Regions from separate parts of the Ferdinandcohnia sp. FSL W7-1320 genome, predicted to be linked through region 3. Evidence: predicted binding sites of a transcription regulator. Region 3 holds the regulator's gene; each other region holds the start of a gene.
What was found. The regulator Rex, encoded in region 3, represses fermentation and respiration genes when NADH is low (regulators of the CRP and FNR family bind a similar motif). The targets are predictions, from matches to a motif close to TTGTGAAATATTTCACAA.
Positions count from the first base shown of each region.

Region 1 (4,291 bases), 220 kb from region 3:
TGGTCGATGCTGCAATCATTTGGCATATATCTTTCCAATTTCCTCTTACGAAACCACCTCTACCGCGGGCGGATACGTATGATTGACGTTTTTCAGGATTGGTGACAATATTTTCCCAAGCTTGTACAGGGTTGTCCGCTTTATTAAGCTCATCCTTCCAAAGAGCGAGAAGGTCACCACGTATATATGGATATTTCACCCGAGTAGGGCTGTATGTATACCATGAAAAGCTCGCACCACGTGGGCATCCGCGGGGCTCGTAATCTGGGAAATCATCACCAGTAGATGGATAGTCTGTTTGCTGAGTTTCATAGGCAATGATTCCATCCTTCACATGAATCTTCCAGCTACATGAACCTGTACAGTTCACCCCATGTGTGGAACGGACAATCTTATCATGGGCCCAGCGATTGCGATAAATTGATTCCCAGTCACGCGGGCGTGGATTTTCTTCTGTCCAACCATCGTTAATACGCTCTCCACGCACTAAATGCTTTAGCGAGTGGAAGAGACTATTCTGTTTTGCCAAAGTCTCCATCCCTTCCCTTTAGAATATTTGCCAATGGGTTAAAATCTTCACCCACTAACCTGAAGCTTTGCGTTCCCGCTTGGAATTCTTCGAGGAAGACTTTCCAGCTTGATGCATTTGCTGCGGCGAGAATAAGTCGCTGAAGTGTACTAATATCCTGAATTTGATAGATTTCTTCAATTATTTTTCCAGGGATGTCACCAAATCTCATTCTTAGAACAGCAATCAAATCTTCCCGATCATCAATTAACAATACGTCATTCTCCATTGAAAACAATCAATCAACCCCTTCCTTTTTTTAATAGAACCTATCACTCTTTGTTCCTTGAAAGTATTAGAGTCAGTAGAATTTTTATACTAATAGCTCTATAGTTTAATCATCTTGTAATAGTCGGAAATCAACTGATTTTTACATTTCTCTGCAGTTTCCTTAAAAAAGCTCGTAACCTCTTCATCCGGATTCTCTGCCTGTTCAAAACTTACGAAGCCTGTGACAGCTTGTGAAAATGATTCAGAGAATCGCAAAGTGAGCTCAAACCCTTTTTCCTGCTTCACAACCGTGGCGTAGATGTCATAAGAATGAATGTTATATGCTAAAAATGTTTCAACCATCTTCTTATATAAGTTGGGAGCCGCAAAACGCAGCATCTTTTCCTCAATTACATCTTTTTTACCCATTTACATCCCCTTTCCTCTATTTCCTAATTTTTCATTTTATTATTCGTTAGATGCTAGCAGTTTATTCATTTCATCATCATTATGGATTTCATCGATGATAATTAGGCTATCTAGTAGTGGAATCATCCGGTAATCCGCTTCTTGTGTCTCAAGGCTTTTCTTCATCGTTGCAACTATGCGGCGCATTAAATCATGGTCACGGGTTAATTGATTCACTAGTTTTTCAAGTTTCGGGTTTTGTTCAATTATTTCTTTGTACAATCCTTCTTCTTCGGAATCCGCATGCTTGAGTGTTCTTGATTCCCAATGGTCAATTGCAATCTCCGCCACTTGTAATGCTTTTTCCTTATCTCCTTGTTCAACACACTTTCTAAATAGATTTCTAAGCTCCTTCGCTTCATGAAGTGCCGCCTCGTGTATCGCTGAATGAGAATCTGTTTTTCGTAAACTTGGTCCTGTTGACATAACTATCATCCTTTCATCATTTACAAAAGATTATTTTTTCTTCCTTCATAATCCTTTCCATCTTAATTCCCGTTAAACTTACGAGCTTACATTTTGCGAAAAATGTCATAAATTTGGGTTACCGAGTTAGTTGGAGTTGAAAAAGGGGTGTTTTCGAATTGGGGTTAATTTCGTAAATCGTAGATATGCGTTTTATTTTGGATAATTGCGCTTTATTTCGTGGATTTGCGTGTTATTTTTTGTAATTGCGTTTTATTATTAATATTTGCGTTATAAAGTGGTTCCACCATCATAAAAAGAGCCGAGGTTTGCACCCCAGCCCTTTATCATGTCTCCTGTTTTTCAGTCAAGTCGTTAAAGAGACCAACATAATATTTAACCTCGCCGGCTTCATTTTTCACTTCACTAATGGTCAGCCATTCTCGATAAAGTTCTTTGTTCTTTCGTCGATTCCAAATCTCTCCCTGCCAGAATCCCTTCGAGCGAATTGAATCCCACATTTGTTCATAAAACGCAGCATCATGCTTTCCTGAACGGAGAATACTTGGGGATTTTCCGATTGCTTCGTTCGGTTCGAATCCGGTAACCGTTGTGAATGCATGGTTAACTTTTTGAATAATGCCTTTCGGATTCGTAACCATCATTCCTTGAGCAACATTCTCGATAAGCTTTGCCTCAAGTTGAATTCTTTCCGTATAGAACATCCACACAACGAATACAGAGCTTAATAGTGCAAACATCGCGAGCGACATAAACCCGATCGCATAGTGTCCCGTCATACCAAACACAATTGAGAGAACAATTGGTGGGAAGAAACCACCTAATCCCCCCATTGCGGACACAATTCCGTTAACAATCCCAGCTTGCTTCGAAAAATAATATGGGACGAGCTTGAAGATTGTTCCGTTCCCAATTCCCGCAAATATAGAGATGAGTAAACAGCCTATTGTGTATAAAACAATATCGGGTGTAAACGCCAAGAGCACGCCTGCGAACGTGATCACATTAAAAACAATAAACAAAATGAGATACGGATTAAACTTATCCCCAAGCCAACCCCCAACTGGTCTTAAAAGGGTAGCGAGTGTAATAAACCCAGCTGTTCGTAATCCTGCGTCGACCGAGCTTAATCCAAAATGAGTGACTAAAAAGTTCGGCAAGTACACTGTAAACGCAACAAAAGAGCCAAAGGTTACAAAATAAAATAAGCTGATGAACCAAAGCTTTTCATTTTTATAAACGTTTTTTATCTGTTCACTTAATGGTTTATTTACTTTAGGTTCATTACGGTCACCAAGCAAAAAGTTTAAAAGTGCAAATAAAATGACAGGTATTAAAAACAAGCGAACCGTACTTTGCCACCCAATGCTAATTGCAAGCGCTGGTGCTGCAAATGAAGTGATTGCAGTACCAATATTACCTGCACCATAAATCCCGTTGACAAATCCATGACGTTCCTTCGGATAGTACTTCGGTAAGGAAGTAACCCCAATCGAAAACAGGGCTCCCCCAATACCGAGAAGAAGTCCTCCTAGAATCAAATCAAACATGGAATCAGCAATACTGATATAAAAAATAGGAAGGATCAGGATAACAAATCCAAGGAAAAACAACCATCTGGCCCCAAATTTATTTGTCCAATATCCTAATAGTATTCGCATCAGTGAACCCAAGATGACAGGAACGGCCGTAACCATAGCAGTCTGGTTATCGGTTAAAGGTATATCCTGCTTAATGCTCGACATTAAGGAAGAAAGAATCACCCACACCATAAAACCTACAACCAAACTTGAGGTTTGAAGTGGCAACTGCAACTTTTGCGTCTTCATACTTTCGTACTCCTCCTCCAAACAATCTATATGTATTTTCCCTAGTTTACGGAATTTCAAGAAAATCAAACATACTTTTTTCCCGTGAGTCAGAGGTGGGTCAAGGGGACAGGTCCACTGTCCCAGGAAAAAAATGGCGGGACAAGGAACCTGTCCCTGTGTCCCAGATGACAATTGTCATGTAGGTTGATGACATTATCCACTAATTTTGGTGGTCCTTCGGTTTTACAATGATGGTGGAGGTGTTTTTATGGAATCTATTATTGGAGTAAACCAAGTTAGTAAGTTGTTTAAAAACAAGATGGCTGTTAATCAGGTTTCCTTTTCAATTCAAAAGGGTGAGGTTGTTGCTATTCTAGGGCCAAATGGGGCTGGGAAAACAACAACCATAATGATGATGCTTGGGATATTGGAGCCAAGTGATGGGAGTGTTCAATTATTTGGGAGTCATCCAAAGAAACAAGCCGTACGGGAGAAAATCGGAGCATTGCTGCAAGAGGTAAGTGTGATTGATGCACTAAAGGTACGGGAAGTTATCCAGCTTTTTAGAAGTTATTATCCACACCCTTTATCATATGAGGAACTAGTTGCTTTTACTGGATTTACAAAGGATGAGTTACAAAAACGTGCCAATAAACTTTCAGGCGGTCAAAAACGACGACTTGGCTTTGCGCTTGCTATGGCAGGAAACCCTGATGTGTTATTTTTTGATGAACCCACCGTAGGAATGGATGTAACCTCAAGAAAACTATTTTGGAATACAGTGATCGATTTGAAAGAACGTGGTAAA
Region 1 covers NZ_JBBPAM010000001.1:543,796-548,086, reverse strand. Annotated here, with positions in the region: gene NST91_RS02740 (nitrate reductase subunit alpha) at 1-529, opposite strand, end outside; gene NST91_RS02735 (hypothetical protein) at 513-797, opposite strand; gene NST91_RS02730 (hypothetical protein) at 896-1,207, opposite strand; gene NST91_RS02725 (hemerythrin domain-containing protein) at 1,247-1,672, opposite strand; gene NST91_RS02720 (nitrate/nitrite transporter) at 1,999-3,501, opposite strand; gene NST91_RS02715 (ABC transporter ATP-binding protein) at 3,752-4,291, shown strand, end outside.
Region 1: a site for Rex is predicted at 1,766-1,783, ahead of NST91_RS02725 (hemerythrin domain-containing protein). Genes of this name have one in related genera too.

Region 2 (4,291 bases), 4.2 Mb from region 3:
ATGGATCAAATATTACAGCGCGAAAAAATATGCAAACAGCCGCTTACCTAGCAGGTATTGCTTTTACCCGTGCTTATGTAGGCAATGTCCATGCCATTGCACATACTCTTGGAGGCTTTTATGCGGTGCCTCATGGCCTTGCAAATGCTATTGTTTTACCTTATGTATTAGAGTATTACGGAGATTCAGTACATAAACCTTTAGCAGAACTGGCCGATTTGATCGGCATTAGCGAATTAAGTGATTCCGAAGAAAAGAAGGCAAAAAAATTTATTGATGCTATAAAAAAGCTTAGTGAAGAAATGAAGATACCTAAAAAGGTAAGTGGAATTGTAGAAGATGATATCCCACTGATGGTTGATCGGGCTTTAAAAGAAGCAAATCCTCTTTATCCAGTGCCGAAGATACTATCAGAAAAAGAAATGAATGAGCTTTACCAATTGATTAAAGAATAGTGAGATCCCCAGTACATATAAAACCGAAAAATCCAGCTAAGGTGGAAACTCTCGACAATAATTTCAATAATTATCCGTTTGCGTATCATTTTTAAGTAGAAAAGCGAGAAAAGCATACGCAAATAAGAATTGCGTATGCTTTTATATAGATTGGCAGTATAAAACCATTCGAATAATCCAAAAAAAGGTAGAATTGATCTTAAAAGTGACAAAAATTGTAACAATTATCCATTTGCGTATCATTTTTTAGTAGAAAAGCGAAAAAAGCATACATAAATAAGAATTGCGTATGCTTTTATATAGATTGGCAGTATAGAACCATTCACAAGATACAAAAAAAGGATAAAATGATTAAACTTTACCAATCGATTAAAGAATAATGAGGTCCTAATAGTAATGAAAAACCCATCTTATAAAAAAGACGGGTTTTTACTCTTACTCGTTATTGATCTTATAATTGAATTAAACCAATACTGCTGATAATTTTTTTGCAACAGCTTCTACTTTTTCTAACCCTTCAGCTACAATCTTATCAGCTTGATCTGGTGCTGCAGCATGGCCTTCAATAATGACTTCATCAATAATTTCCATTCCGAATACGCCACCAGCCACATTCTTAATATAAGTAGCAGCCATTTCCATAGGCGCTGCTTCAGGTGTTGAGTATATACCACCACGAGCACTTAGGATAACAGCTTTTTTGTCAGTCAATAATTGGACAGCTTGGCCATTTTCATCATATTTAAATGAAAATCCAGCTTGGTACACATAGTCGATGAATGTTTGTAACTTAGCTGGAATTGTTAAGTTCCATAATGGGAATGCAAATACAACTACGTCTGCTGCTGTTACAGCATCCATTGCTTTTTGTTTTGCAGCTAAAATACGTTTTTCTACGTCTGTCATTTCTTCGCCTGATTCTAATTTACCAAAAGCATTGAATAAATCTTGACCAAGGTAAGGCATGTCTTCAGCAAAAACATCATAAGTTGTTACATTTACACCTTCAATGTTATTCATGAAAGTCTCATACATTTTACTTGAAACAGCTTCTGAAGCTGGACGGTTATTTGCTTTTACTACTAATATATTCATTATATGAAAGTCTCCTTTATTATCTTAAAATTAATTATCTCGAATTAATGGTATATTGAAATACGACTTAAGTCAACTCAATACACGTAATTCACAAATATTGGAACCTTAGTCCTATAACGAATACTAGTACTTTAGTACGGGAATTTATTACCGATAGTAAATTATATTAATATATCAAATTACATTTAAAAAACAACAGAACTTAGCTCTTTTATAAGATTAAGCAGATACTTTTATTTGCTGTACAACTTCATTCTTGTTGAACACAGCTTTTATAAATGGGATAGCAAATCGATCAAGTCCATAGTAATACCTTGCTGTTCCTACAAATAATAGAATCATTGCCACTGTTAGAAGCTTTGTATCCAGGCTCGCTAATCCAACACCTGCCATGATGAAGTTCGCATTCATAAAAGCACCGCCAATTAATGCAGGAATTGTAGCTAACCCTAAGATTAATCCTAAACCAACAAGGAACTCACCCCAAGGGATAAGGATGTTGAATAAATCTATATTTGGCAACGCAACTTTTTCAAGAAAGCTGGCATACCATCCTTGCACTGTAGGGGAATCACCATTTGCATTTGCTATTGCACCTTGTATAAAACCACCTGCATTAAATCCAAGTGTAATTTTATAATAACCCGCTTCTATCCATTGAAATCCTAACCAAATGCGTAAGATTGTCCAAGCTATCGCCATTATGGGTCCTTTGATAAATTTTATCATCATTCGTTTCTCCTTTTAATTGTGAATTCCTTCACAAGAATTATGAATTTTTTATCGATGAGCTACTATATCCTCTCTATCGATATTTTTATTCTAAGATGTTCGTTTTTTGCTTTCTTTGACGTAGGTCAAATTTTTATGAAATCATCAGGAGATTGAACAGAAAAAAGCCCCGAATGAAAAAATTCAGGGCTTTTTTAGCAAGAGAAGATACGCTGATTTGAGGATATAATTTAATTATTAAACGTTATATAAAGCACCATCGACTGTGAATGAAGATGAGCTTACATAAGAAGCTTCGTCAGAAAGAAGGAATGCAATTACGTTAGCAACCTCTTCTGGTTCACCGTATCGTTTCATTGGAACTGCATCGTTATAAGCTGCTTGCGCTGCTTCTGCTGCACCTGGTGCAACATTTGATTCAATTTTACGCATCATTTGTGTATTAATTACACCTGGGTTTACTGTATTAACACGAACATTAAATGGCGCTGCTTCTAAAGCCGCAACTTTATTAATACCCATTACAGCATGTTTTGATGAGTTATATAAGATCATGCTTGGTGAACCTATTAAACCAGCTACTGATGAAGTATTAACAATTGCACCAGATTTTTGTTCCTTCATTACTGGTAATACATATTTAAGACCAAAGAGTACGCCTTTTACATTAATACCATAAACAAAATCAAAATCTTTCTCTGTAACTTCTTCAAGTGATTTTGCCGGACCTTCAACACCTGCGTTATTTACAAAGCCATCAATGCGTCCAAACTTTGAAACTGTTTGTTCAACATAATTTTTAACATTTTCTTCATTAGAAACATCAGCTTTGACCACTAAACTATTCTCTTCTGTTAAACCAAGCTCAGCTTGTACAGCTTTGATTGCGTCTTCATTTAAATCTACTAATACTACTTTTGCTTGTGCGTTCGCTAATTTTCTTACAACTTCTTTCCCGATACCGCCTGCTGCACCTGTAACAATAACTACTTTACCTTCAAAATTCATTCTTAACCTCTCCTTATTTATTCGGATTAGCCACTAAATAATCTCGAATTTAATTATCTTGAATACAAGATATATTAATATTGTAATCCTAAATTTTAAATATATCAAAGAAAACGCTTAGCCTGCCCCCAGCACACGCTATCGCTGATATGAGTCAGGCCTATCGCCATATACAAAAATAGTTATTCCTTATCAATTGGAGAGAAAATATCATCATGATATGTATCAACATACATATTACCATTTGCTGAAAGTACGGCATAAACCACATCATGTTTTGTTAGATTACGCTTTTTTAATTCCGCCTCTAGCCATGGAATTGCCAGTTTATTTTGTTCTAAATTTTCCTTCATAATTTCTCCATCCATAATAAGCTCAATCGGTAGTTTTGGCTCAGGAGTTACTGCAAGCATCATGTCATTTCGCGTTACGTTTCTAAATTGTGGCTTCTTTAACACTGTTAACGTGCCATTCGTTTCAACGATTGCAAAGAGAACTTCTTCGATGTTAAAAACATCTTTTTCCCGTAGTTGTTGATTTAAATAATCTAAAGTGTAACGCATTTTTTTCATGTTTCCTTCTAAAATTTTCCCGTTTTGTATTACAATAGTGGGATCACCAGCCAGCAATTTTCTTCCTTTTTTACTATTTAAAGAAATGACGGCAATTAGAAGGATAATTGCCACATAGATAATAAATGCGATGATTGCATGATGAACTTTAGTTGAAGTATTAAAGGCTAGATTAGCTGATATGGCTCCTAAGGAAATGGCCGCAACAAAATCAAACATGGTCATTTGCGCTATCGTTTGTTTACCTAAGATTCTTGTTCCAATTAGTAATAGAACGAAAGAAGTAATGGACCTTAAAATTACTTCAATATGTTCAGGCATTTTACCACCCCGATTTTAATCCATCATCAGTCTTAGGTTAGCCATGAGTTTCGTATTTTATAAACGTATAAAAACAGGGCCTGTCCCAAAGCAGTCAGCCCTTGA
Region 2 covers NZ_JBBPAM010000001.1:4,564,799-4,569,089, forward strand. Annotated here, with positions in the region: gene NST91_RS22220 (iron-containing alcohol dehydrogenase) at 1-455, shown strand, start outside; gene NST91_RS22225 (FMN-dependent NADH-azoreductase) at 918-1,550, opposite strand; gene NST91_RS22230 (DoxX family membrane protein) at 1,773-2,279, opposite strand; gene NST91_RS22235 (SDR family NAD(P)-dependent oxidoreductase) at 2,523-3,293, opposite strand; gene NST91_RS22240 (DUF421 domain-containing protein) at 3,476-4,186, opposite strand.
Region 2: a site for Rex is predicted at 2,302-2,319, ahead of NST91_RS22230 (DoxX family membrane protein). Genes of this name have one in related genera too.

Region 3 (4,291 bases):
AAGCGAATCAGAAGAATCATGAAGAAATACGGGATTGAGAGCCCTTTTAGGAGAGCGAACCCCTACAAGCGCATCATTAAGGCTACGCAGGAGCACAAGGTCGTCCCGAACTTACTTAACAGGGAATTCAAACAAGGAATCCCACACAAGGTCCTTCTTACGGATATAACCTACCTATATTTCGGAAAAGGTAAAAAAGCTTATTTATCAACCATTATTGACGCTTCCACCAATGAAGTCTTAGCTCATCAGGTCTCTGATCGAATTACTTTAGATATCGCTACGGATACACTTAAGAAGTTAAAGAAAAACAGGAGAATCAAACTGGCTAAAGGAGCTTATATACATTCTGATCAGGGAGGTCACTATACCAGCCCTGTTTATCAAAAGCTGGTGAAAAAATTCAAATTGGAACAATCAATGTCTAGGAGAGGTAACTGTTGGGACAACGCCCCACAGGAATCATTCTTTGGTCATTTTAAGGACCTGGCTGATATAAAATCATGTGAAACTTTAAAAGAACTTAAGCAAGAAGTGAAAGCTGCCATCCACTACTACAATCACTACAGATATCAATGGAATATGAAAAAGATGACCCCTGTTCAATACAGAGATCATCTTCTTAAAGTAGCCTAGCTTTTTTTAAAATGTCCTTTACAAGGGGTACAGATTACAACGGAGGTTATTTTTTTTATAGATTTCCCTACTCTATCGAATTTGCCGCTTCCATTTCTGCTTTTAGTGCCTTCCTGTAGGCACTTTTTGATACAAGAATACTGATTTCATATAATCCGAATAACGGTACTGTAACCATTAAATGCGAGATTATTTCAGGAGGTGTGATTAAACCTCCGATGACTAATAGAATAAAATACGCGAACTTTCGTATTTTAGATAGAAACATTGGTGTTACTATTCCCAATCTTGTTAAAAACATCACAATAACCGGCAGTTGAAACAAAAAGCCAAACGGTAAAGTCAATTGCAACAGGAATTGAAAATATTCGTTAATTCCAATCACCTGATTTATATCAAGGCGTTCCGCTAACCTTGTCATAAAGTTCACTACAAACGGGAACAAAATAAAGTAGGAGAAAGAAACTCCTATTAGAAAAAGGATTACCGAAAGCGGAATATAACTCAAGGTTACCTTTCTTTCCTTTTCATATAAGCCAGGACTGATGAAGGCCCAAAGTTGATAAAGTAGAAAAGGAGATGAGATAACAAGGGCAATGATAAAAGCAAATTGCATATAGATTTTAATTGGATCTGTCATACGAAAAGCATTCATTGTCAGCTCTTTTGCTTCCTCTGCATTTTGCAAATAGAGAATAACTGGCTCTGCGAGAAAAAAGCTTCCTAATGCAACAATGAAGAAGAAAACGACTACGTAGATCAGTCGTTTTCGTAACTCTCCAATATGATCATAGACGGACATTTCTTTTTCATTCATGTGACTCATCCTATCATTACTTCACATCTTGAGTTTCATTCTTCTTAACATCATCATCGTCATCGTCTGCTAAACCTTTTGTTGCGTTTTTAAACTCACGCAATGTATTACCCGCTGCTTTTCCTAGTTGAGGCAACTTCTTCGGTCCAAAGATTAATAACGCTGCAAATACAATCAATAAAATACTACCGAATCCAAGACTTCCCACTGTAAGTCACCTCCCTACAATTATAAGATCTATTATTATTCTTCACTTGAATCATTTGAATCATTTGAATAATGCTTTAAGAAATATACAAGGGCTTGTAGTTCTACGGCCAAATCAATATGGTGAACCCGAATATGTTCAGGCACATTGATTCGTGCTGGGGTAAAATTAAGAATACCCTTGATCCCTTTATTAACCAAGCGGTCTGTAATCGACTGAGCTGCCCCAACCGGCACCGTTAGAATAGCCACCGTTACATCATCAGGCAATTCTTTTTCCAGGTCATCAAGATGGTGTACCTTTACTCCACCAATACTACTACCTACCTTATTATAATCCACATCAAACGCAAGCTCAATTTTTGTATTATTATTTTTTGAAAAATTATAATGTAAAAATGCTGTACCTAAATTCCCTACACCGATTAAAGTAACCTTCGTTAACTCGTCTTGATCTAAGGTCTTACTAAAAAAGGATAATAAATAATTGACATTATAACCATACCCCTTTTTTCCCAATGCTCCGAAATAAGAAAAATCTCTCCTAATTGTTGCGGAATCAACCTTAACCGCATCACTTAGTTCTGCAGATGAAACCCTCTGTTTTCCTGAGGCATGCAAATTTTTCAAAAATCGATAGTAAAGTGGCAGCCTTTTGGCAGTTGCTTGTGGTATTTTTGATTGTTCAAGATTCACCTTAATTCCTCCACTAACTTGGAACTAACTATAGCTCCCTTATAAAATCTCCGTTCTTTCCACCTGTTTTTTCAGCCAAATAAGTTGGTCCAATGACCATTCCTTTATCAACCGCTTTACACATATCATAGACAGTTAGCGCACAAACAGATGCAGCAGTAAGTGCTTCCATTTCGACACCTGTACTGCCCTTTGTTTTAACTGAAACCGTGATATTTAAAATATATTCATCTTGGATTGTCCAGCTAAAACGTATATCAACGCCCTTTAATGCCAATGGATGACACATCGGAATTAACTCTGACGTCTTTTTGGCTGCCATAATCCCGGCAACCTGAGAAACAGCAAGGACATCACCCTTACTAACCTCATTATTTATTATTTGCTCATAAATGATTTTATTTACAGTAATACTTGATTTTGCAATTGCTGTACGGACAGTATCTGCTTTTTCCGTAATGTCGACCATCTTGGCACGACCTTGCTCATTAAAATGGGTAAATGATGACATAAACAAACCCTCCCATAAACTATACACTATTTTAACACATCTGTCTTTGATACATCTGTGAACAATATCATTGCAGTTGCTCTAATTAGACAATATAAGATACACTGATGATAGAAACAAGAGGTGAAATAACATGATTTTACTACAAGTAAATCAGCTCAAAAAGTATTTTGCTGCTGATCTTATATTATCGAATATAAAGTTAGAAGTACAAACTCGCGACCGTATTGCCATCGTTGGACGAAACGGTGCTGGAAAATCAACACTTTTAAAAATTATTGCTGGCCATATGTCTCATGATGGCGGTGAAATTATCAAACCGAAAAGTGTTACCATTGATTACCTCGCTCAAAACACCGGACTTGAATCGAGTTTGACCATCTGGGAGGAAATGCTAACTGTTTTTGCCTCCTTACAAAAGCTTGAAAAAGACCTTAGAGACTTAGAGGTTAAAATGGGAGACCCATCCCTCTTTGAAAATCCGGTTGACTACCAAAAATTACTTGAAGAATATGATCAGCTACAGGTTGATTTTAAGGAAAAGGGAGGCTATCAATACGAAGCTGATATTCGATCCATTCTACATGGTTTTAATTTTACAGAAGAAGACTACCAAACCAAAATATCCAGCTTAAGCGGCGGTCAGAAGACACGCCTTGCCCTTTGTAAACTATTACTAACCAAGCCTGATCTGTTAATCTTGGACGAGCCAACTAACCACCTTGATATCAACACACTTACGTGGCTAGAACAATATCTACAAGGATATCCTGGAGCACTATTAATCGTATCCCATGACCGATACTTCCTTGATAAAGTGGTCAACCAAGTTTATGAAATTTCAAGACACACAAGCACCAGATATGTCGGTAACTATAGCAACTATTTAAAACTCAAGGCTGAAAACTATGAACTTGAGTTGAAAAAATATGAAAAACAACAAGAAGAAGTGGAAAAGCTAAAGGATTTCATCGCAAAAAACCTAGTTCGAGCTTCAACCACCAAGCGTGCCCAAAGTAGACGAAAGCAACTTGAAAGAATGGAGCTAATGGACAGGCCGTTAGGTGATGAAAAGTCAGCTTCCTTCCGATTTGAAATCGAGAGGCAAAGTGGAAATGACGTACTAAGTGCAAAAGATATCACCGTTTCGTACGAAAAAGGCAAACCGATTATCAAAAATATTAATTTCAATATTTACCGTGAAGATAGCATTGCTTTAGTGGGTCCAAACGGAATCGGAAAATCAACCTTACTAAAAGCAATTATTGAAAAACTCGACAACGTAGAGGGAACATTTCGCTTTGGTTCACATGTGACCATCGGTTACTATGATCAACAACAAGCGGACCTCAACTCGAACAAGCGAGTTTTAAATGAATTATGGGACGAATACCCTCTTAAAACTGAAAAAGAAATCCGTACGG
Region 3 covers NZ_JBBPAM010000001.1:320,303-324,593, reverse strand. Annotated here, with positions in the region: one part of gene NST91_RS01660 (IS3 family transposase) at 1-636, shown strand, start outside; gene tatC (twin-arginine translocase subunit TatC) at 704-1,453, opposite strand; gene NST91_RS01650 (twin-arginine translocase TatA/TatE family subunit) at 1,470-1,661, opposite strand; gene NST91_RS01645 (redox-sensing transcriptional repressor Rex) at 1,697-2,356, opposite strand; gene moaC (cyclic pyranopterin monophosphate synthase MoaC) at 2,385-2,867, opposite strand; gene NST91_RS01635 (ABC-F family ATP-binding cassette domain-containing protein) at 3,001-4,291, shown strand, end outside.